DNA from 4 places in the Streptomyces sp. NPDC055239 genome. Region 3 is predicted to be linked to each of the others. Evidence: riboswitches for the same ligand, from Rfam matches in the RefSeq annotation. Region 3 holds a riboswitch; each other region holds the start of a gene.
The links. A riboswitch is a leader RNA that binds a small molecule or an ion and turns the genes downstream of it on or off. The one in region 3 is predicted to bind cobalamin.
Positions count from the first base shown of each region.

Region 1: another riboswitch for cobalamin. It lies ahead of ACWFRJ_RS22630 (energy-coupling factor ABC transporter permease); the one in region 3 lies ahead of ACWFRJ_RS26005 (cobalamin biosynthesis protein).
Region 2: another riboswitch for cobalamin. It lies ahead of cobN (cobaltochelatase subunit CobN); the one in region 3 lies ahead of ACWFRJ_RS26005 (cobalamin biosynthesis protein).
Region 4: another riboswitch for cobalamin. It lies ahead of ACWFRJ_RS30045 (ABC transporter substrate-binding protein); the one in region 3 lies ahead of ACWFRJ_RS26005 (cobalamin biosynthesis protein).

Region 1 is NZ_JBSGRD010000007.1:45,372-50,951, forward strand. It holds gene ACWFRJ_RS22610 (acyl-CoA dehydrogenase family protein) at 1-979, shown strand, start outside; gene ACWFRJ_RS22615 (enoyl-CoA hydratase/isomerase family protein) at 976-2,052, shown strand; gene mmsB (3-hydroxyisobutyrate dehydrogenase) at 2,046-2,966, shown strand; gene ACWFRJ_RS22625 (enoyl-CoA hydratase) at 2,963-3,766, shown strand; cobalamin riboswitch at 3,828-4,025, shown strand; gene ACWFRJ_RS22630 (energy-coupling factor ABC transporter permease) at 4,056-4,796, shown strand; gene ACWFRJ_RS22635 (energy-coupling factor ABC transporter substrate-binding protein) at 4,802-5,176, shown strand; gene cbiQ (cobalt ECF transporter T component CbiQ) at 5,183-5,580, shown strand, end outside.
Region 2 is NZ_JBSGRD010000020.1:90,493-96,072, forward strand. It holds gene ACWFRJ_RS41280 (precorrin-8X methylmutase) at 1-251, opposite strand, end outside; gene cobG (precorrin-3B synthase) at 323-1,642, opposite strand; cobalamin riboswitch at 1,711-1,842, shown strand; gene cobN (cobaltochelatase subunit CobN) at 1,912-5,508, shown strand.
Region 3 is NZ_JBSGRD010000008.1:345,983-351,562, reverse strand. It holds gene ACWFRJ_RS26025 (class II aldolase/adducin family protein) at 1-126, opposite strand, end outside; gene ACWFRJ_RS26020 (lysozyme) at 306-1,046, shown strand; gene ACWFRJ_RS26015 (anion permease) at 1,282-2,562, shown strand; gene ACWFRJ_RS26010 (hypothetical protein) at 2,575-2,829, shown strand; cobalamin riboswitch at 2,936-3,087, shown strand; gene ACWFRJ_RS26005 (cobalamin biosynthesis protein) at 3,210-4,148, shown strand; gene ACWFRJ_RS26000 (cobyric acid synthase) at 4,148-5,580, shown strand, end outside.
Region 4 is NZ_JBSGRD010000011.1:1,039-6,618, reverse strand. It holds gene ACWFRJ_RS30055 (ABC transporter ATP-binding protein) at 1-72, shown strand, start outside; partial or broken gene tsaD (tRNA (adenosine(37)-N6)-threonylcarbamoyltransferase complex transferase subunit TsaD) at 143-1,171, shown strand; cobalamin riboswitch at 1,187-1,371, shown strand; gene ACWFRJ_RS30045 (ABC transporter substrate-binding protein) at 1,463-2,968, shown strand; gene ACWFRJ_RS30040 (ABC transporter permease) at 2,970-3,917, shown strand; gene ACWFRJ_RS30035 (ABC transporter permease) at 3,917-4,759, shown strand; gene ACWFRJ_RS30030 (ABC transporter ATP-binding protein) at 4,756-5,580, shown strand, end outside.

The DNA.
Region 1 (5,580 bases), on a different contig from region 3:
GGAGGACGCGGGAGGCAGCGGCCTCAGCCGGGCCGACGGCGTCCTTGTCTTCGAAGCCCTCGCCTCCGGCTGCCCGTCCATCGCGGGCTACCTCTCCATCCACAACATGGTCGCCTGGATGATCGACACCTACGGCGACCAGGCGCAACGGGCACGGTGGCTGCCCCGGCTGTGCTCCATGGACGACCTCGGCAGCTACTGCCTCACCGAACCGGGCACCGGATCGGACGCCGGATCCCTGAGCACCCGGGCGGTCCGCGACGGCGACAGCTATGTCCTGACCGGGGTCAAGCAGTTCATCTCCGGTGCGGGTGCCGCGCAGGTGTACGTCGTCATGGCGCGCACCGACGGCGAGGGACCCCGGGGGATCTCCGCGTTCGTCGTCGAACGGGACGACCCCGGGCTGTCGTTCGGCCCCGACGAGAAGAAGATGGGCTGGAACGCCCAGCCCACCCGCCAGGTGATCCTGGACGGCGTGCGGGTCGACGCGGACCGGCTGCTCGGCCGGGCCGGCAACGGCTTCCGGATCGCCATGAGCGGCCTGAACGGCGGTCGGCTCGGCATCGCCGCCTGCTCCCTGGGCGGCGCCCGCAGCGCCCTTGACAAGAGCCTGTCGTATCTCGCCGACCGGGAGGCGTTCGGCGCCCGGCTCCTCGACGCGCAGGCCCTGCAGTTCCGTCTCGCCGACATGGCGACCGAACTCGCCGCGGCCCGCGCCCTGGTCCACGAGGCAGCCAAGGCTCTGGATCGCCGTGACCCCCAGGCGCCGCAGCTGTGCGCGATGGCCAAACGGTTCGCCACCGACACCGGCTACTCCGTCGCCGATCGCGCCCTCCAACTGCACGGCGGATACGGCTACTTGAACGAGTACGGCATCGAGAAGATCGTCCGCGACCTCCGTGTCCATCAGATCCTGGAAGGAACCAACGAGATCATGCGCGTCATCGTGGCCCGAGGCCTGACGGAAGCACTGCGGTGACGGCGGCCAAGGACACCGAGCACGCTGTCCTGCTCCGGACCGAGGGCCGCGCGGCCCACCTCACGCTCAACCGTCCCCAGGCCCTCAACGCCCTCACCCACACCATGGTGCGGCGCATCGACGAAGCGCTCACCACCTGGGAGAGCGACCCTGCCGTACGGACCGTGGTCGTCCAAGGCGCAGGCGGGCGCGGTCTGTGCGCGGGCGGCGACATCCGTTCCATCTACGAGGACGCACGTGCGGGGACAGCCGCCTCCGCCGACTTCTGGCGCGACGAATACCGGCTCAACGCGCGCATCGCCCGCTACCCCAAGCCGTACGTCGCCGTGATGGACGGGATCGTGATGGGCGGCGGCGTCGGAGTCTCCGCGCACGGCGACGTCCGCATCGTCACCGAGCGCTCGCGCATCGCGATGCCGGAGACCGGCATCGGCTTCGTCCCCGACGTGGGCGGCACCTACCTGCTGGCCCTGGCCCCCGGTGAACTCGGCACCCACCTGGCGCTCACCGGCGCGCAAGTCGGCGCCGCCGATGCCCTGTTGTGCGGGCTCGCCGATCATTTCGTGGCCTCTGGCGACATGCCCAGGCTGCTTGGCGACTTCGCCACGCAGCCGGTCTGGGACGCCCTCCAGATGTACGTGCGCCAGCCGCCGCCCGGCGACCTTGCCGGTCACCGGGCCTGGATCGACGACTGCTACGCCGCCGACACGGTGGAGGAGATCCTCGCCCGGCTGCGCGGCCATGGAGCGCGCGCGGCGACGGAGGCGGCCGACACCCTTGCCACCAAGTCGCCCACCGCCCTGAAGGTCACGCTCGCCGCACTGCGCCGGGCGCGGCGGCTCGGCCCGTTGGAGCGCGTCCTCGAGCAGGAGTACCGGGTCTCCCGCGCCGCGCTCGCCTCGTACGACCTGGTCGAGGGGATCCGGGCGCAAGTGATCGACAAGGACCGCAGTCCCCGCTGGAAACCGGCCACCCTGGCCGAGGTCACCGACGCGGACGTGGCGCGCCACTTCGGCCCGCCCGCCGACGGCGACATCCACCTGGCGACGACCCCACAGGAGGTGGCGTGGTGAACACCGCTCTCACCATCGGCTTCATCGGGCTCGGTCACATGGGCGGCCCGATGGCCGCCAATCTCGTCAAGGCGGGGCACCGGGTGCTCGGCCACGACCTGCTGCCCGAACTGCTCGCCGAGGCGGTCGAGAACGGCGTGGTGGCCGCCGGATCGTCGACGGACGCCGCCGCCGTGGCGGACGTGGTGATCACCATGCTGCCTGCCGGGCGGCACGTCCTTAGCCTCTACCAGGAGGAGGGGCTCCTTGCCGCCGCCCGGCCTGGCACGCTGTTCATCGACTGCTCGACCATCGACGTGGCCGACGCGCGCAGCGCACACACGGCCGCGACGGCGGCCGGGATGCGGGCCCTCGACGCCCCGGTCAGCGGGGGAGTGGTGGGCGCCGACGCAGGCACGCTCACCTTCATGGCGGGCGGCGGCGATGCCGAGTTCGCCGAGGCGGACCCGCTCCTGACGATCATGGGGAACAAGGCGGTGCACTGCGGCGGACCCGGCGCCGGACAGGCGGCGAAGATCTGCAACAACATGATCCTCGGCGTCTCGATGATCGCGGTGAGCGAGGCGTTCGTCCTGGGCGAGAGCCTGGGCCTGTCCCACCAGGCCCTGTTCGACGTGGCCTCCACCGCCTCCGGGCAGTGCTGGGCCCTGACCGTCAACTGCCCGGTGCCGGGGCCCGTTCCGGCCAGCCCAGCCAACCGCGGCTACCGACCCGGATTCGCCGCCCCACTGATGGCCAAGGACCTGGGACTCGCGGCCAGCGCAATCGAGGCCAGTGGAATCCATGCACAACTCGGTGTGAAGGCAGCCGAGTTGTATGCCGCCTACGCGGAAGGCGCCGGATCGGACCAGGACTTCTCCGGGATCGTCAACACCATCAGACAGCACACGGCAGGGGACGGGGACAGCGCATGACAACAGAGCCGTACGAGACGACCTCAGCGTCGTACGAGACGATCCGCATCGAACGAAAGGGCCGTACCGCACTTCTCACGCTCGACCGGCCCAAGGCTCTCAACGCCCTCAACCTTCAGGTGATGAACGAGATCGTCGCCGCGACGGCGGAACTGGATCGGGACCCGGACGTCGGCTGCGTCGTCCTGACCGGATCGCCGAAGGCGTTCGCCGCCGGGGCCGACATCAAGGAGATGCGGCCCCGGAGCTACATGGACATGTACCTCAGCGACTGGTTCGCCGCCTGGGACAGGCTCGGCTCGCTGCGCACGCCGACGGTCGCGGCCGTCTCCGGGTACGCGCTCGGTGGTGGCTGCGAGCTGGCGATGCTGTGCGACATCCTGCTGGCCGCCGATACCGCCGTCTTCGGTCAGCCCGAGATCAAACTGGGGGTCATCCCCGGCATCGGCGGCTCGCAGCGGCTGACCCGCGCGGTCGGCAAGGCCAAGGCCATGGAGATGTGCCTGACCGGTCGCACCATGGACGCCGAGGAAGCGGAGCGGGCCGGACTCGTATCGCGCGTGGTGCCCGCGGGGGAACTCGTCGGCGAGGCCCTCGCCGTCGCCGAGACCGTCGCGGGGATGTCCCTGCCCGTCGCGATGATGGCGAAGGAAGCCGTGTCCCGGGCGTTCGAGACGACCCTCGCGGAGGGGGTCCGCTTCGAACGCCGCCTCTTCCATGCCGTGTTCGCGACCGAGGACCAGAAGGAGGGCATGGCCGCTTTCGTCGACAAGCGACCGCCCGGCTTCACGCACTCCTGAGGTCTGAGGTCTGACCAGGGGCGTACGCCCACAGGCGCGGCCGTCCCACAAGTTGTCAGGAATCTCGGTTGCGCACTATGGTCACCACGCCTTGGTGAACGGGAAATCCGGTGTGATGCCGGTGCGGCCCTCGCCACTGTGATCGGGAAGTCCGGCTCCAGCCCTCGCGGCAGCCACTGGGTGCACACGCATCCGGGAAGGCGGAGTCCGGTCGGTATGACCCGTAAGCCAGGAGACCGACCAAGGCGCGTTGTCCATCCACGAGGTGCTGGAGAGGGTCTGCTTAGCCATGCACATTGCCGAGGGTTTCCTCCCGCCGGCGCACGCGATCGCCTGGAGCGTAGCGTCCGCGCCGTTCGTCGTCCACGGAGTCCGCTCCTTGACCCGTGAGGTCAAGGAGCACCCGGAGAGCACCCTGCTCCTGGGCGCCTCCGGAGCCTTCACTTTTGTCCTTTCCGCACTGAAAATCCCTTCCGTCACGGGCAGTTGCTCGCATCCGACGGGCACCGGGCTCGGCGCGATCCTGTTCCGGCCGCCGATCATGGCGGTGCTCGGCACCATCACGCTGCTCTTCCAGGCCCTGCTGCTCGCCCACGGCGGGCTCACCACGCTGGGCGCCAACGTGTTCTCCATGGCGATCGTCGGGCCATGGGCCGGATACGCCGTCTACCGGCTCCTGAAGCGGTACGACGTGCCGCTCATGGTCGCCGTGTTCTTCGGCGCGTTCGTCGCCGACCTCTCCACGTACTGCGTCACCAGCGTCCAGCTGGCCCTGGCGTTCCCCGACCCGAGCAGCGGATTCCTCGGTGCTCTGGGCAAGTTCGGCGGCATCTTCGCCGTCACGCAGATCCCCCTGGCCGTCAGCGAGGGGCTTCTCACCGTCCTGGTGATGCGGCTGCTCGTGCAGTCCAGCAAGGGTGAACTCACGCGGCTCGGCGTACTGCTGCAGGGCAAGCAGGCGGCGGCGACCGCGACGACCGCGACGACTGCGGCGAAGAAGACGGAGACCGAGACGGGGGCCAGCGCCTGATGAGCATGAGCCGGAACGCGAAGATCAACATTGTGCTCCTCGTCATCGTCGCCGCGCTCGCGGTGCTGCCGGTGGCGCTCGGTCTCGGCGACGACGAGAAGGAACCGTTCGCCGGGGCGGACGCCCAGGCCGAGACCGCGATCACCGAGATCAAGCCGGACTACGAGCCCTGGTTCTCGCCGCTGTACGAACCCCCTTCCGGGGAGATCGAGTCGGCGCTCTTCGCCTTGCAGGCGGCACTCGGTGCGGGCGTCCTCGCGTACTACTTCGGTGTGCGCAAGGGGCGCCGTCAGGGCGCGGAGACGGCACGGGCGCAGGCAGCACCTGCGGAGCAGTCCGGCGACGTGGAGGGCGTCCGGCCCGAGACCGAGCAGGTCTGAGCCCGCGTGCTGCCCATCGACGCGGCGGCGCACAGCAGTCGCTGGCGCCGCCGTCACCCCGTGGACAAGGCTGTCCTCGGGCTCGGCCTCACTGTCCTTGCCGTCTCGCTGCCGCCCTGGCCCGGCGCCGCCCTGGTGCTGATCGCGGCGCTCGCCGTGCTGCTCGGGCCTGCCGGTGTGCCGCCGCGTAAACTGTGGCGCGCCTACCGCGTACCGCTCGGCTTCTGCGTCACCGGAGCCCTGACCCTGATCGTCCAACTCGGCGGAACCGAAGGGTTCGTCACGCTCGCCGACGGCGGTCCCGCCAGGGCGGGCGGTCTGCTCCTGCGCACGTCGGCGGCCTCGCTCGGCGTCCTCCTTTTCGCCTTCACCACGCCGATGTCGGATCTGCTGCCCCGCCTGGT
Region 2 (5,580 bases), on a different contig from region 3:
GTGACGCCGCTCGCGACCATGGCCACGTCGCACAGGATGGGGGCGCCCGCGCGCAGGGCCTCGCGGGCCCGGGCCACCACGTCCGGGGTGAAAGCGAGGTCGCGTACGAGGTCGACCATGCCGCAGGCGTGGATCATGCGGACCGCGACCTGGCTCACGTCGGCGGGCAGGCCCGACAGATCCGCCTCCGCGCGGATCGTGGCGAAGGACTGGCGGTAGATCGCCGGTCCGTCCTTCTCGTACTGATGCACAGTGCGTTCGCTCTCTTGATAGGGCATGGGGCAGTCAAGTGTTGCAGAGTTGTTCATGTGTTCATGTGTTGTCAGCCGCGGGTAGCGGCCACGGCGGCGGCGAGTGCTGCACCCGGGCTGCCCGTGTTGCCCGGAATGCTCGCAGGAGCGTCCCGTTTCTCGCCGTGTACGCGGGAGATCTGATGTCCGTCGGGGGTGGCGACGACGTCGACCCACTCCCCGTGGGGATGTCCGCACCGGCGCTCGCACCCGGACCAGTACACGGGCAGGGCCCCGACAGGTCCCAACGAGGCTTGCGCCGTGGCGCGTACGTCGTCCAGAGCCTTGGCGCAGCCGGGCCGGCCGATACAGGCACCCACTCCCGTCCAGGGGGAGTCGGGCGCGGTGATGAGGCCGGCGGCCCCCAGATCCGCCAGAAGTCGTGCGGCCTCTGACCGTTCGACTCCCGGCACGACGACTCCGCGCCAGGGGGTCAGCCGCAGTTCGCCGCTGCCGTGCTCGCGGGCGGTGTCCGTCAGCGTCTGCCATGAGGGCGCGCTGACGCTTCCCAGCGGCAGGCCGATGGACAGCGCGGCCTTGTCGGGGGGGCCGGGTACGACGCCGATGGCGGGCCCGACCGCGTCCTGGGGGAGCGGCCCTGTGGTGGGAGTGACGCGGAAACCGGCCTCCCGCAGGCGGTGCAGGACCGCGTCGAGGAGAGGACCGACGCCGCCGGGCAGATCCGTCACCCGCCAGGCACCCGCGTCGGGCGCCTGCTCCAGGAAGGTCTCGGCCGCGACGAGGGCGGCCCGCGGTGCCTGCGCGGCCGCGATCAGGACGGCGTCGCGCGCCGGTCCGATCCGCAGCAGAGCCTCGTCCTCGCCCCGCGCCGTCAGGGTCACATCACCGCCGAGGGCGGCCACGTCGCCGCGACCGTCGTCGAGGGCGAACAAGAACCGGCCGGACAGGGCGGTGGCCCGGTCGCTGGCGCACAGCAGCTCGTCCAGGGCAGACAGCCACGGACGGATGTCCCGCTCACCCAGACCGTCGAGCCCCGAGAGCGGGGAGGCCACCACATTGCGCACCCGCTCGTGGCGTTCGGAGGGCAAAAGCCCCGATTCGCCAAGCAGACAAGCCAGTTCGCTCCCGCGGTCCGCGCGAAGACCGCGCAGCTGCACATTGCCGCGCGATGTGAGATGCAACTCGCCATCTCCAAGGCGCTCGGCCAGATCCCGCAGCACGTCTGCCTGCCCCACGCTCAGGAGGCCGCCCGGAACGCGGACGCGGGCCAGCGCCCCGTCGTCCGCCCGGTGCAGCCGAAGCGTCCCGGGGCAGGAGTCACCGCGGTCGCGGGCAGACTCGTCTCCCGGGAGTGCTGGCGGGGGGACCGATGGGGGCATGGCGGCGAGCATACCGACCTATCGCAGCAGGTCCGCCTGCCCCCCGGTAGTTGCCCGGCCCTTAGTATTCCTAGCGACGGGCCAACCGGCCCGTCGTCGCCACAGACGGCGACAAGGGGAGGAAGCCCGGTGTGAATCCGGCGCGGTCCCGCCACTGTGAGCCCGGTCCTGGTGCCGGGTGAGTCAGGAACTCCCTTCCCCGAGCTCTCGTCCGCTCGAGCAGGGGAGACGCCATCGACACCACCCGGGGCGTGGACACCCCGAGGAAGGCCCGACGCCGCATGATCCTGCTCCTGTCGACGTCCGACACCGACCTGCTCAGCGCCCGCGCCGCAGGCGGACCGATCGCCTACCGCTACGCGAACCCCTCCCGGCTCCCGCTCGAGGACCTTCCGCAGCTCCTGGACGGCGCCGACCTGGTCGTCGTACGTCTGCTCGGCGGTGTGCGCGCCTGGCAGGACGGCCTCGACCAAGTCCTCGCCACCGGACGTCCCGTGGTCGTCCTCACCGGCGAACAGGCCCCCGACGCCCAGCTGATGGCCGCATCGACGGTCCCCATCGGCCTCGCAGCCGAGGCCCACGCCTACCTGGCGCACGGCGGCCCCGACAACCTGGAGCAGCTGGCCCGGTTCCTCTCCGACACCGTCCTGCTGACCGGGCACGGCTTCGAACCGCCCGCCCCCGCACCCTCGTGGGGCCCGCTGGAGCGCACCGCCCGTCAGGTCGAGGGACCGACCGTCGCGGTGCTCTACTACCGCGCCCACCACATGAGCGGCAACACCGCCTTCATCGAGGCCCTGTGCCGCGCCGTCGAGGACGCAGGAGCCCGCCCGCTGCCGCTGTACGTCGCCTCGCTGCGCACCCCCGAACCCGAACTCATCGCGGAACTGGGCGCCGCCGACGCGATCGTGACCACGGTCCTCGCGGCAGGCGGCACACGCCCCGCCGAAGCCTCTGCGGGCGGCGACGACGAGTCCTGGGACGCCGGAGCCCTCAGCGGCCTCGACGTACCCATCCTCCAGGCGCTCTGCCTCACCAGCTCGCGCAGCGACTGGGAGGACAACGACGAGGGCGTATCGCCGCTGGACGCGGCGAGCCAGATCGCGGTCCCCGAGTTCGACGGCCGGCTGATCACGGTGCCGTTCTCCTTCAAGGAGATCGACGAGGACGGACTTCCCGCGTACGTCGCCGACGCCGAGCGCGCGACCCGCGTGGCCGGTATCGCCGTCAGGCACGCACGGCTGCGCCACATCCCGGCCGCCGACAAGCGCATCGCGCTCGTTCTGTCCGCGTACCCGACCAAGCACTCCCGGATCGGCAACGCCGTCGGCCTCGACACCCCCGCGAGCGCCGTCTCCCTGCTGCGCCGACTCCAGGCCGAGGGATACGACTTCGGTACGGACGAGGTGCCGGGCCTTGTCTCCGGCGACGGCGACGAGCTGATCTACGCCCTGATCGAGGCAGGCGGCCACGACCAGGAGTGGCTCACCGACGAGCAGTTGGCCCGCAACCCCGTCCGCATCCCGGCGGCCGACTACCGCCGCTGGTACGCCACTCTCCCCGCCGAGCTCCGCGAGTCCGTGGAGCAGCACTGGGGCCCCGCCCCCGGCGAGATGTTCGTGGACCGGTCGAGCAATCCCGAGGGCGACATCGTCCTGGCCGCCCTGCGCCGCGGCAACCTGCTCATCCTCATCCAGCCGCCGCGCGGCTTCGGCGAGAACCCGATCGCGATCTACCACGACCCCGATCTGCCGCCCTCGCACCACTACTTGGCCGCCTACCGCTGGATCGCCGCCTCCGCCGACGACAACGGCTTCGGCGCCGACGCGATGATCCACCTCGGCAAGCACGGCAACCTCGAATGGCTGCCCGGCAAGAACGCGGGCCTGTCCGCCGCCTGCGGCCCCGACGCGGCGCTCGGCGATCTGCCCCTGATCTACCCGTTCCTGGTCAACGACCCGGGGGAGGGCACGCAGGCCAAGCGGCGCGTCCACGCCACCCTCGTGGACCACCTCGTACCGCCGATGGCCCGCGCCGACAGCTACGGCGACATCGCCCGCCTGGAACAACTCCTCGACGAGCACGCCCAGATCGCCGCGATGGACCCGGCGAAGCTGCCCGCGATCCGCGCCCAGATCTGGACCCTGATCCAGGCGGCGAAGCTCGACCACGACCTGGGGCTCAAGGACCGCCCCGAGGACGAGGGCTTCGACGAGTTCATCATGCATCTCGACGGCTGGCTCTGTGAGATCAAGGACGCCCAGATCCGCGACGGCCTCCATGTCCTTGGCGGCGCCCCGGCCGGTGCCGACCGCGTCAACCTGGTCCTGGCGATCCTGCGCGCCCGCCAGATCTGGGGCGGCACGGCGTCCTTGCCCGGCCTGCGCGAGGCGCTTGGCCTCGACGAGTCGGCGGCCACCCGCACAAGCGCCGACGAGGTCGAGGAGCAGGCACGCGCGCTTGTCCAGGCGATGGAGGACGCGGACTGGGCCCCGGAGGCCGTGGCGGGAGTGGCTGGGGGCCACCCGCAGTCCGTCGCCGACATCCTCGACTTCGCCGCGAGCGAGGTCGTGCCCCGCCTCGCCGCCACGACCGACGAACTTGACCACGCCGTCCACGCGTTGGAGGGCGGCTTCGTCCCCGCGGGGCCCTCGGGCTCCCCGCTGCGCGGCCTGGTCAACGTCCTGCCGACCGGCCGCAACTTCTACTCCGTCGACCCCAAGGCGGTGCCCTCGCGCCTCGCCTGGGAGACCGGCCAGGCCCTGGCCGACTCGCTCCTGGAGCGCTACCGCACCGACAACGGCGACTGGCCGACCTCGGTCGGCCTGTCCCTGTGGGGTACGAGTGCCATGCGCACCGCCGGTGACGACGTCGCCGAAGCCCTCGCCCTCCTCGGCATCCGCCCGGTCTGGGACGACGCGTCGCGCCGCGTCACGGGCCTTGAGGCCATCCCCGCGGACGAGCTCGGCCGCCCGCGCATCGACGTCACCCTGCGCATCAGCGGTTTCTTCCGCGACGCCTTCCCGCACACCATCGGCCTCCTGGACGACGCGGTCCGCCTCGCCGCATCCCTTGAGGAGCCCGACGAGGCGAACTTCGTCCGCGCCCACGCGCAGGCCGACCTGGCGGCCCACGGCGACGAGCGCCGCGCCACCACCCGCATCTTCGGCTCCCGCCCCGGCACCTACGGTGCGGGCCTGCTCCAGCTCATCGACTCCCGCGACTGGCGCACCGACGCCGACCTCGCCGAGGTGTACACGGTGTGGGGCGGCTACGCCTACGGCCGTGAGCTCGACGGGCGTCCGGCGCGGGAGGAGATGGAGACGGCGTACAAGCGCATCGAGGTCGCGGCGAAGAACACCGACACTCGCGAACACGACATCGCCGACTCGGACGACTACTTCCAGTACCACGGCGGCATGGTGGCCACGGTCCGCGCGCTGAAGGGCAGCGCCCCCGAGGCGTACATCGGCGACTCGACCCGCCCCGAGACGGTCCGCACCCGCACCCTGGTCGAGGAGACCTCGCGTGTCTTCCGCGCCCGCGTGGTCAACCCCAAGTGGATCGAGGCGATGCGCCGCCACGGCTACAAGGGAGCCTTCGAGCTCGCCGCCACGGTCGACTACCTCTTCGGGTACGACGCGACGACGGGCGTGGTCGCCGACTGGATGTACGACAAGCTCACCGAGACGTACGTCCTGGACCCGACCAACCGTGAATTCCTTCAGCAGGCCAACCCCTGGGCCCTGCACGGCATCGCCGAGCGCCTCCTCGAAGCGGAGTCGCGCGGCATGTGGGCCAAGCCCGATCCGGCTGTGATCGAGGCCCTGCGCCAGGCGTACCTGGAGACGGAAGGCGATCTGGAGGGCAAGGACTGAGCGTCGTCCTCCGGCCAGTGAACGAGGGGAGGGCCCCATCCCGGCACCGGGATGGGGCCCTCCCCTCGTCGT
Region 3 (5,580 bases):
CGTGCCGACCACCAGGCCGTCCGTCACCGTCCTGCGGGCCGCCGCCACCAGCTCGCCCCACGCCCGCTCCACCGCGTCCTGCCGGACTTCGTCCCGCTGCTCCCGCACGTCCCGCTGCTCCGTCATGCCGCGATCCTGTCAGCCGTGGGGCGCGGCACCGTAGGGGCGGAGGCAGGGAGTCCGTAAGAGTACAAATGTGCATACATCACTCTCTGGTGCTGATTGGCTGGCCATCGACCGCCATCCGATGATCTTCCAGTACTCTCCGGAAGATTTGTCCCGCACGTCGCAGTCCGGGGGGAAATATGGCTCATGACCACAAACCATCCCGTCGCCGCGCGCGCGTCATCGCGGCCTCAGTAGTGACTCTGGCCCTCGGGTGGACCGTCCTCGCCGAGATTCCGGTTTCGGCGGCGAGCAAGCCGAGGGGGCACGACGTCTCGTCGCACCAGAAGCGAGTCAACTGGCACAAGGCGAAGAGCAAGGGCGCGCGCTTCGTCTACATCAAGGCCACCGAGTCCTACACGTACCGCAATCCCCACTTCAAGCAGCAGTACAACGGCTCCCGCAAGGCGGGCATCCTGCGCGGCGCGTACCACTTCGCCGTGCCGAGCAAGTCGTCCGGCAAGAAGCAGGCTGCCTACTTCATGAGGCACGGCGGACGGTGGAGCGCGGACGGCCGGACGCTGCCGCCGGCCCTCGACATCGAGCACAATCCCTACGGCAAGCGGAAGTGCTACGGCATCAGCAAGAGGGGCATGGTCCACTGGATCAAGTCGTTCAGCAACGAGGTGAAGCGGCAGACGGGACGGCGTCCCGTGATCTACACGACCACCAGGTGGTGGAACAAGTGCACGGGCGGCAGCCGTGCCTTCGCGGCGCATCACGCGCTGTGGCTGGCGCACTGGTCGTCGACGTCGGGGAAGCTGCCCAGGGGCTGGTCGTACCTGACGTTCTGGCAGTACGACAACGGCGGCAGGTTCCCGGGTGACCAGAATCTCTTCAACGGTTCGATGAAGCAGTTGAAGAAGTTCGCCCGAGGGTAGCCGGGCACGGCCGGATACCGGTCGGACACCCTTGGAAGCCCGCATTCCGGGCCTCTGGAAGCTCACGTTCCAGGCCTCGCGACGCCACTCCGGGCGATCTTCGTCAGAGCCACGACGGAACCGGAGTGGCAGTGCCCCGAATTGGGTCACCGCACGGCCCGACCAAGTTCACTTTCCGTTCACCCAGCTTGCCTACGTTCCACTTGCCACTGACGTCCAACAGAAGCCTGGGTAAATGGAACACATCACGCTTCTCCTCGGGATCGTGATCGTTACCGCTCTCGTGTTCGACTTCACGAACGGTTTCCACGACACGGCCAACGCGATGGCGACCACCATCTCGACTGGCGCTCTCAAGCCCAAGACGGCGGTGGCCATGTCCGCCGTGCTGAACCTCGTCGGCGCTTTCCTGTCGGTCGAGGTCGCCAAGACGATCTCCGGCGGAATCGTCAACGAAGACGGACTGAAGACAGAGGTGATCTTCGCCGCCCTGGTGGGCGCGATCCTCTGGAATCTCCTGACCTGGCTGGTGGGCCTGCCCTCCAGTTCCTCCCACGCGCTCTTCGGCGGCCTCATCGGCGCCGCGGTCATGTCGATGGGCTGGTCGTCGATCAACGGCGGCACCGTCGTCACCAAGATCCTGATCCCCGCGATCGCCGCGCCCCTCGTCGCCGGCATCGCCGCGACGCTGGCCACGCGTCTGACGTACCGCATCGGACGCAACACCGACACCAAGGCGACCGCCAAGGGCTACCGCACCGGTCAGATCGCCTCCGCGGGCCTCGTCTCGCTGGCGCACGGCACGAACGACGCGCAGAAGACCATGGGCATCATCACGCTCGCCCTGATCACCGGCGGCGTCCTGAACCCGGGCGCCAACCCACCGATGTGGGTCATCGTCTCGGCGGGCATCGCCATCGCGCTCGGCACGTACCTCGGTGGCTGGCGCATCATCCGCACCATGGGCAAGGGCCTCACGGACCTCGCGCCGCAGCAGGGCTTCGCCGCCCAGACCAGCGCCGCGACCGCGATCCTGGCCTCCTCGCACATCGGCTTCTCGCTCTCCACCACCCAGGTCTGCTCGGGCGCCGTGATGGGCGCGGGCCTCGGCCGCAAGGGCGGTGTGGTCCGCTGGTCCACGGCGACGCGCATGTTCGTCGCCTGGGGCCTGACGCTCCCGGCCGCCGGTCTGGTCGGCGCGGGCGCCGAGTTCCTCACCAAGCAGGGCCCCTGGGGCATCGCGGCGACCGCCGCGCTCCTGGTGACCGGCTCTGCCGTGATCTGGGTGCTGTCCCGGCGCAACGCCGTCGACCACACGAACGTCGCCGACGACGAGATCCGCAGCTCCTTCGCGGACGAGCCGGCGGGCGTCGTGACCACCGCGATCGCCGCCGTCTCTCCGCCGCCCACCGGGTCGGCCGTGACGAGCCCCGACGTCGACCTCGTCAAGGCCACCATCCAGGCCCCGGCCCCGACCGGCACCGCGGCGGACCCCGCCCGGCCCGCCACGGTGTAAGGACAAGTCAGCATGAACATCGACTGGGCAGCTCTCGGCTCCGTGTTCGGAGTCAGCCTCGCGGTGACGGTGGCCCTGGTGGGCCTGTTCACCCTCGGCATCGTCGGCCTCTCCAAGCGCGAGACGGCAACGTCCGGCGCCACTTCGACCGCTTCCGCCGCTTCCACGGCGGGCGGGCCCCCGGTGGCGGCACGCACGGGCGCGTACGTGTGCTTCGCGCTCTGCGCGGCGGCGGTGGCGTACGGGATCTATCTGATCGTCGCCTGACGATCGCAGCTCCGGGTGGGGTGCGGGACGCTTCGGCGGCCCGCACCCCACCTCTGTCTGTGGGCCTCGGCACACTCTCCCGCCCCAGGTCAACGGCAAGTTGACGGGCGTTCGCGGGCGTGGTGGACTGCCGGAGCCATTACGGCGGCAGAAGAGGAAGCCGGTGCGAATCCGGCGCGGTCCCGCCACTGTCATCGAGGAGCTGACTCAGCCGGCTCCTCGGAAGCCAGGAACTCTCGCCGCCGATCTCGTCGAATCAGGGCGCGGACACCCTGAGTGAGGACATATCGCCATGCGCGGCCGCCCGTTGCCGGTCTCTGTGCCCCCGCCTGTACAGGCCGGGCCCCTCGCTCCCCTCCGCGTCACGGCCGGCTGAAGCCATGCGTGCCGATCGCGACTTCGCGTACGGCGCCGCCGCCGGCCTCCTCGGTGATCTGTTCCTCGGCGATCCTCGCCGCGGGCATCCGGTCGCCGCGTTCGGCCGGGCCGCCGGTGCCGTAGAGCGTGTGCTGTGGCGTGACCACCGCGGGTGGGGCGCCCTGCATGCCGTGGTGTGCGCCGGGGGTGCGGCAGGTGCCGCCGTCCTGGCCTCTTCTCTTGTACGTGACTCACGCGCCGCATCCGTCGCGCTGACCGCCGCCACCACCTGGGCCGTCGTCGGCGGGACCTCGCTGGGGCGCGAGGCGCGGGCCGTCGGCGGTGCGCTCGCCGCCGGGGACATCGAGGTGGCACGGGAGCGCCTTCCGCATCTGTGCGGCCGTGATCCGCAGTCCCTCGACGCCGACGGCATCGCGCGGGCCGTGGTCGAGTCCGTCGCCGAGAACACGTCCGACGCGGTCGTCGGCGCCTTGGTGTGGGGGGCTCTCGGCGGGGTTCCCGGGCTTGTCGCCTTCCGGGCCGTGAACACGCTCGACGCCATGGTCGGGCACAAGTCGGTGAAGTACCGGCGGTACGGGTGGGCCTCCGCGCGGCTCGACGACGTACTGGGGTGGCCCGGAGCCCGGCTCACCGCGGTGCTCGCGGCTGCCGCCGGAGACGCGCCGCGCGGTGCCCTGAAGGCCTGGCGTGCGGACGCGGCCAAGCATCCGAGCCCCAACGCGGGGCCCGTGGAGACCGCCTTCGCAGGGGCGTTGGGGGTACGGCTCGGGGGGACCCTCTCGTACGGAGGCCGCATCGAGCACCGGCCCGTCCTGAACGGGGACGGGCGGGACGTCGAAGTCGCCGACATCGAACGGGCCGTGAAGCTCTCGCGCCGGGTAGGGCTGCTTGCCCTGGGGGTCGCGGCCGTGGTGAGCACTATGCGGAAAGGCAGGGTCTGATGAGTGGTGGGCTGCTCGTTGCCGGGACCACGTCCGATGCGGGCAAGAGCGTGATCACCGCCGGGATCTGCCGGTGGCTGGCCCGCAAGGGGGTCTCCGTCGCGCCCTTCAAGGCACAGAACATGTCCCTCAACTCCTTCGTCACGCGCGAGGGCGCCGAGATCGGGCGGGCCCAGGCCATGCAGGCGCAGGCCGCCCGGGTCGAACCCAGCGCACTGATGAACCCCGTGCTGCTCAAGCCGGGCAGTGACCGCAGCAGCCAGGTCGTCCTCATGGGAAAGCCCGTGGGCGAGATGAGCGCGCGCGGCTATCACGGGGGGCGCCAGGAACAGTTGCTCTCCACCGTCGTGGGATGCCTCGAAGAACTTCGGGGCGGCTATGACGCCGTGATCTGCGAAGGCGCGGGCAGTCCCGCCGAGATCAATCTGCGGCGTACGGACATCGTGAACATGGGGATCGCGCGGGCCGCCCGCTTCCCGGTCGTCGTGGTCGGCGACATCGACCGAGGCGGCGTCTTCGCCTCCTTCTTCGGTACGACCGCGCTGCTCAGCGCCGAGGACCAGGAACTGGTCGCCGGTTATCTCGTCAACAAGTTCCGTGGCGACGTCTCGCTGCTCGAACCCGGGCTCGACATGCTTCATGAGCTCACCGGGCGGCGTACGTTCGGCGTCCTTCCCTTCCAGCACGGCCTCGGCATCGACGAGGAGGACGGCCTTCGGGTGTCCCTGCGGGGCGCCGTGCGGGAGTCCGTCGTCGCTCCCCCGGTCGGCGAGGACGTGCTGCGGGTCGCCGTCTGCGCCGTACCGCTGATGTCGAACTTCACGGACGTGGACGCCCTGGCCGCCGAACCCGGCGTCGTGGTGCGGTTCGTGGACCGCGCCGACGAGCTCGTCGACGCCGATCTCGTCGTCGTACCCGGCACGCGCGGCACCGTCCGCGCCCTTCAGTGGCTGCGCGAGCGCGGCCTCGCGGACGCCATCGCGCGGCGCGCCGCCGAGGGGCGGCCGGTGCTCGGGATCTGCGGCGGCTTCCAGGTGCTCGGCGAGCACATCGAGGACGACGTCGAGTCGCGGGCGGGAGCCGTGGACGGGCTCGGCCTGCTGCCCGTGCGCGTGCGGTTCGCCCGCGAGAAGACCCTCGCGCGCCCGGTCGGCGAGGCGCTCGGCGAACCCGTCGAGGGGTACGAGATCCATCACGGCGTCGCCGAAGTCCTGGGCGGAGAGCCCTTCTTGGACGGCTGCCGAGTAGGCGAGGTGTGGGGCACGCACTGGCACGGCTCCCTGGAGAGCGACGCGTTCCGGCGCCGTTTCCTGATGGAGGTCGCCCGCGCCGCCGGGCGCCGCTTCGTGCCCGCGCCCGACACCAGCTTCGCCGCACTGCGCGAGGAGCAGCTCGACCTGCTCGGCGACCTGATCGAGCAGCACGCGGACAC
Region 4 (5,580 bases), on a different contig from region 3:
GGCGCGTCCGACTCCCACACCGCCCTGTGCCACTTCCCCTTGGAGCCGGTGACGGAGTCCGTGGGGGAATGACCACCCCCTTATTGCACATATATTGCAACTAGAGAATATGTGCAGAAGGAGGGTCGCAGTGAGCGAACCGGTGGTGTTGGGGATCGAGTCGTCGTGCGACGAGACCGGCGCGGGCATCGTGCGGGGCGGAAGACTCCTTGCCCACGTGGTGGCGTCGAGCATGGACGAACACGCCCGCTTCGGAGGCGTGGTGCCCGAGATCGCCGCCCGCGCCCATCTGCACGCCTTCACTCCGGTCGTACGACAGGCCCTGGCGGACGCCGGTCTGCGCCTTGGGCAGATCGACGCCGTCGCCGTCACCACGGGACCCGGCCTCTCCGGCGCCCTCCAGGTCGGCCTCGCCGGTGCGAAGTCCCTGGCCTATGCGGCGGACGTACCGCTGTACGGAGTGCACCACCTGGCCGGACACGTCGCCGCCGACACCCTCGAGCACGGCCCGCTGCCCGAGCCGTGTGTGGTCCTGATCGTCTCCGGCGGCCACACGTCCCTGCTCCTGGTCCCGGACCTGGTGCGTGAGCCGATCCAGCACCTGGGCGACACGCTCGACGACGCGGCCGGTGAGTGCTTCGACAAAGTCGCCCGCATCCTGGGTCTGCCGTATCCGGGCGGACCCGCCATCGACCGCGCCGCGCGTGACGGCGACCCCGGCGCGGTCACCTTCCCGCGCCCGCTGACCCGGGCCGGGGACGACCCGTACGCGTTCTCGTTCTCCGGGCTGAAGACGGCCGCCGCACGCTGGGTGGAGCAGCACCGGCGGCGCGGCGCGGAGCCGTCGGTCGCCGACGGGGCAGCCGCGCTGCAGGAAGCCGTCGCCGACGTCCTCACCCGCAAGGCCGTGCGGGCGTGCCGCGACCACGACGTGAAGACGCTGATCGTGGTCGGCGGAGTGGCCGCGAACTCCCGTGTGCGGGCCCTGGCCGAACAGCGCTGCCGGGCCGCGGGCATCGAGCTGCGGGTGCCGCCGATGACGCTCTGCACCGACAACGGCGCCATGATCGCCGCCGTCGGTGACCTGCTGGTCCGCTCCGGTGCCGAACCCGCTCCCCTCGATGTGTCGATCGACCCGTCCGCACCGCTGGAGTACGCCTCCCTCACGCCGCCGCCTCGTACGCGACAACTCGTAGGCCACAATGAGCACACGAGGCGACGGGAACCAGGAAGCCGGTGTGAATCCGGCGCGGTCCCGCCACTGTGACCGGGGAGCGATCCTCCCGCACGCCACTGTTCGCGCACGCGGACGGGAAGGCGGAGGCGAGCGACGATCCGGAAGTCAGGAGACTGATCCGTCGCCGATCTGACAGCAGGGGCGAGGACACCCCGGAGAGGATCGACTGTGATCACGTATGCCCGGACGGAGCCGAAGCAGCGCCCTGAACCCGGCAGGAGAGGGGTGCTTGCCGCCGGAGGGGCCCTGGCCCTTACCGCGTCCGGCCTGCTCACCGGCTGTGGCGGGGACGGGAAGGACGGGGGAGCAAGCGACCGGTTCCGTGCCGCGTTCACGTCGGGCGGCTCCCAGGAGACCCTCGACCCCCACGTAGCCCCCAACTTCGTCGACCAGGCCCGCGCCAAGGCCCTCTACGACACGCTCGGTACGTACGCGGACGACATGTCCGTCCGGCCACGGCTCGCGGAGTCATGGGAGAGCGACGCCTCCGGCACGCGATGGCGCATACGCCTGCGCGCGGCGGAATTCCACGACGGGAAGCCCGTCATCGCGAAAGACGTCCTCTACAGCTACCGCCGCGCCGCCGACCCCGACACCGGCTCGCCTTCGCAAGTGCTGCTCTCCTCGATCGACTTCGCCGCGAGCAAGGCCGACGGCGAACGGTCCGTGGTCTTCAAACTGAAGGCGCCGAACTTCGAGTTCCCCACCGTTCTCGCCGGGCCCGGCACCGAGATCATCCCCGACGGCACGAAGGACTTCCGCAAGCCCGTCGGCTCAGGACCCTTCACCTACGTGTCGTTCACACCCGGAGGCACCGCCCGCTACCGGCGCTGGGCCGACCACTGGGACGGCGCTCCGCACATCGCCGAGCTCGAGATCGTCCCGGCGAACGACGAGTCGGCGCGGCTCAACGCACTGCTGTCCGGACAGGTGCACTACGCCGCCGACATGGCCGGATCCTCCGTGGAACGGCTCAAGAAGGAGGGCTCGACCCGGTTGCTGACGGCCGAGCGTGCGACCGCGCAGCAACTCCTCCTGCGCACCGGCCGCGAGCCGTTCAACGATCCACGCCTCGTGCGGGCCGTACAGCTCGGCATCGACCGGGCGGCGCTGGTGCGTATCGCGCTCGCCGGCCACGGTGAGACCGGCGACGACCTGTTCGGCATGGGCCTGCGCGGCTACCCGGACGACATCAAGCAGCGTGCACGGGATGTCGACGAGGCACGCGGACTGGTGAAGGAGGCCGGGGCCGAAGGTCTGCACATCACCGTGGAGACGAGTTCCGTCGACGCCGCGTGGGAGCCCGCCGCGGATCTGATGGCGCGGCAGCTGCGCGAGGTCGGACTGAAGCTGACGGCCAACACCCGTGCTTCCAGTGCCTACTTCTCCGAGATCAGGACGAAGGGCGTCGCCGCCTTCAACACCACCTCCACCCTGCCCGTCTCCGACTTCCTGCAGCAGCGGGTGCGCGGCGGAGCGGCCCGCAACCAGACGCAGTACGCCTCGAAGAAGTTCGACGCGCTCCTCGAGCGAGCCAGGACCACCCGTGACGAGCAGGACCGGCTGAGCCTGCTGGCCCGCGCCCAGAAGATCGCCCGCGACGAGTCCGGACTCCTTGTATGGGCCTTCTCGGATGCCACCGACGCCATCGACCGGTCCGTCCGCGGCCTGCGTGCGGCACCGCCGAACTCACACGACTGGGCCCGCTTCGACCGGGTCCGCGTCGGCTGAGGTGCGCGCCTACATTCTGCGGCGTTCGCTCCTGGCACTGGTCCAGTGCCTGTGCGTACTGGTGGCTGTGTTCGCCGTCGGATCGCTCCTTCCCGGCGACACCGCCGACGTGCTCCGCGGCGAACTCGGCACGCCGGAACAAGTGGCGGCGCTGAGAGGGAAGTTGGGTCTCGATGAGCCTGCCTGGGCCCGCTTCTTGCACTGGCTCGGGCGGCTGCTCACCGGCGACCTGGGAAACTCCCTGACCACCGGCCTTCCGGTGGGCGACGACATCGCTCGCCGCACCGGGGTGACGCTGCTCCTGGGTGTACCGGCGCTGCTCCTCGTCACCCTGGTGGCGCCGCTGCTCGGCACCCTGTCCGGGCTGCGTGAGGGCAGCCGCACCGACCGCACGCTGAACGCCGCCGCCGTGCTGCTGCACGCCGTCCCGGAGTTCGTGCTCGGGCTGCTGCTCGTCGCATCGGTGTCCCTGGCGGCCGGACTCCTCCCCGCCACCGCCGTCGGCATGGACACGGCCGCGCTGCTGGCGGAGCCGACCGTCCTGGTGCTCCCCGTCACCGTACTGACGGCCCGGCACCTGTGTGATCTGGCACGCCAGATCCGCGTCGGGGTGGCGGCCGAGCGGCACGGTCCTGTCGCCGAGCATCTACGGCTGCTCGGCATGCGGGAACGCACGGTGGTGTTGCGCCACGTGCTGCCCAACGCCCTGGGCCCTGCCGCGCAGCAGTACGCCCGGTGCGTGGAGGGGCTCCTTGGCGGCGCCGTGCTCGTGGAGGCGGTGTTCGGATTCCGCGGCCTCGGCAGCGGCTTCGTCGAGGCGGTGCAGAACCGGGACCTGCCCCAAGTGCAGACGTACGCGCTCCTGTTCGCGGGCACCGCCGTCGCCGTGAACCTCGTCGCCGATCTGGCCGCGCACCGGCTCGCACCGCGACGGGAGGTGACAGCGTGATGCTGCCGGAGAAGGCCGAATCGGTGGGTGAGGTACGACGGCGCATGTCGTCGCGCATGCCGTGGATCGCCCTGGTCCTGCTGGGGGTGCCGGTGCTCGCGGCCCTGCTGGGGCCGTGGGTGGCGGGGGAGGCCCTGTCGTACGAGGATGCTCTGCCGTCGCAGCCGCCCGGCGCGGGGCACCTGCTCGGCACGGACGTCCTTGGACGCGATGTGCTCGAACTCGTACTGCAAGGCGGGGCCTCGGTGGTGGGCAGCGCCCTGGCGGCGCTCTTGGTCGGTACGGCCGTCGGGGTTCCGCTCGGTCTGCTGGCCGCTGGGCCGCGACGTGGCCTCGACGAGACGGTGATGCGTGCCTTGGACCTGCTGCTGGCCTTCCCCGGCCTGCTGGTCCTCATGACCCTGGCCGCGACGGGACACCGTGAGTGGTTCTGGCTGGTGGCGGTCGCCGGGATGCTTCAAGTCCCCGCCGTCGCACGCCTGGTACGCGGCGCCGCGCTCGCGCCCGGTTCCCGCACGGTCGTCGAGGCACTGCGGATGCAGGGGCACGGCTGGGCGTACATCCACCTCCGGCATCTGGCGCGGGAGTTGGCCGCTCCACTGGCCACTGATGCGGGCGGCAGATTCTCCGTCGTGCTGTACCTGTTGGCGTCCGCCAACTTCCTCGGCCTTGGACTGCCCGCTTCCTCGCCGGACTGGGCAGTGCTCATCGAGCGCAACAGCGACGCACTGTTCACCCAGCCCGCCGCCGTCCTCGTACCCGCCGGACTGCTGACGGCGCTGTGCGTCGGCGGAAACCTGCTCGTGGACGACGCCCTCGCCCACCGGAGAGGAAGACCGTGACCGGTTCCACCGACCTGCCGCTCCTGAAGATCCCGGAGATCTCCGCCTATGCCGACGGGAGCGCGCGCCCGCTCCTGGACCGGGTCGAAGTGACCGTCCCGGCAGGCGCCGTGGTCGCCGTCGTCGGCCCGTCTGGCAGCGGCAAGACCACACTCGGTCTTGCCGCGCTCGGCGCCTCACGCGGCGGCGTGCGGCTGGCCGGACGTGTCCTGCTTGCCGGGACAGATCTCATGGACATCGCGTCCGCCGGACGTCCCGCGGCGCGGGCGGGCCGTGCGGCGCATCTGCCGCAGCATCCGGAATCGGTACTGGACCCGGTACGCCGGGTCGGCGGCGCGCTGACGGAGCTTGCGGCCCTCGGGCAACGGGGAAGGACTGCGCGGAAGGACACCGCGCGCCGGGCACTGGTCTCGGCCGGACTGGAGTGGGATGCGGTCCGCCGCCGCTTCCCGCACCAGCTCTCCGGGGGCCAGCAGCAGCGCCTGGCGCTCGCCTCCGCTCTGGTGACGGGGGCACGGCTGCTCGTACTCGACGAACCGACGAGCGGCCTGGATCCGGCGCTCGCACTCGCCCTGGGCCGAACGGTACGCCGTCTCGCGGACGACGGAGTCGGCGTACTGCTGCTCAGTCACGACCTGCCGACGGTGCGCAGGACGGCAGATCGGGTCATCGTCCTCGAGCGTGGCCGGGCCGTGGACAACGGACCGACGACGGACGTCCTCGGCACTCACAGCCCCGTCCCCGTCCCCGGGCCATCTGTCCCCGAGCCGACCGCCGTCCGCCATCCGGCCACCCGGGAACTGCTCGCCGCGGAACATCGC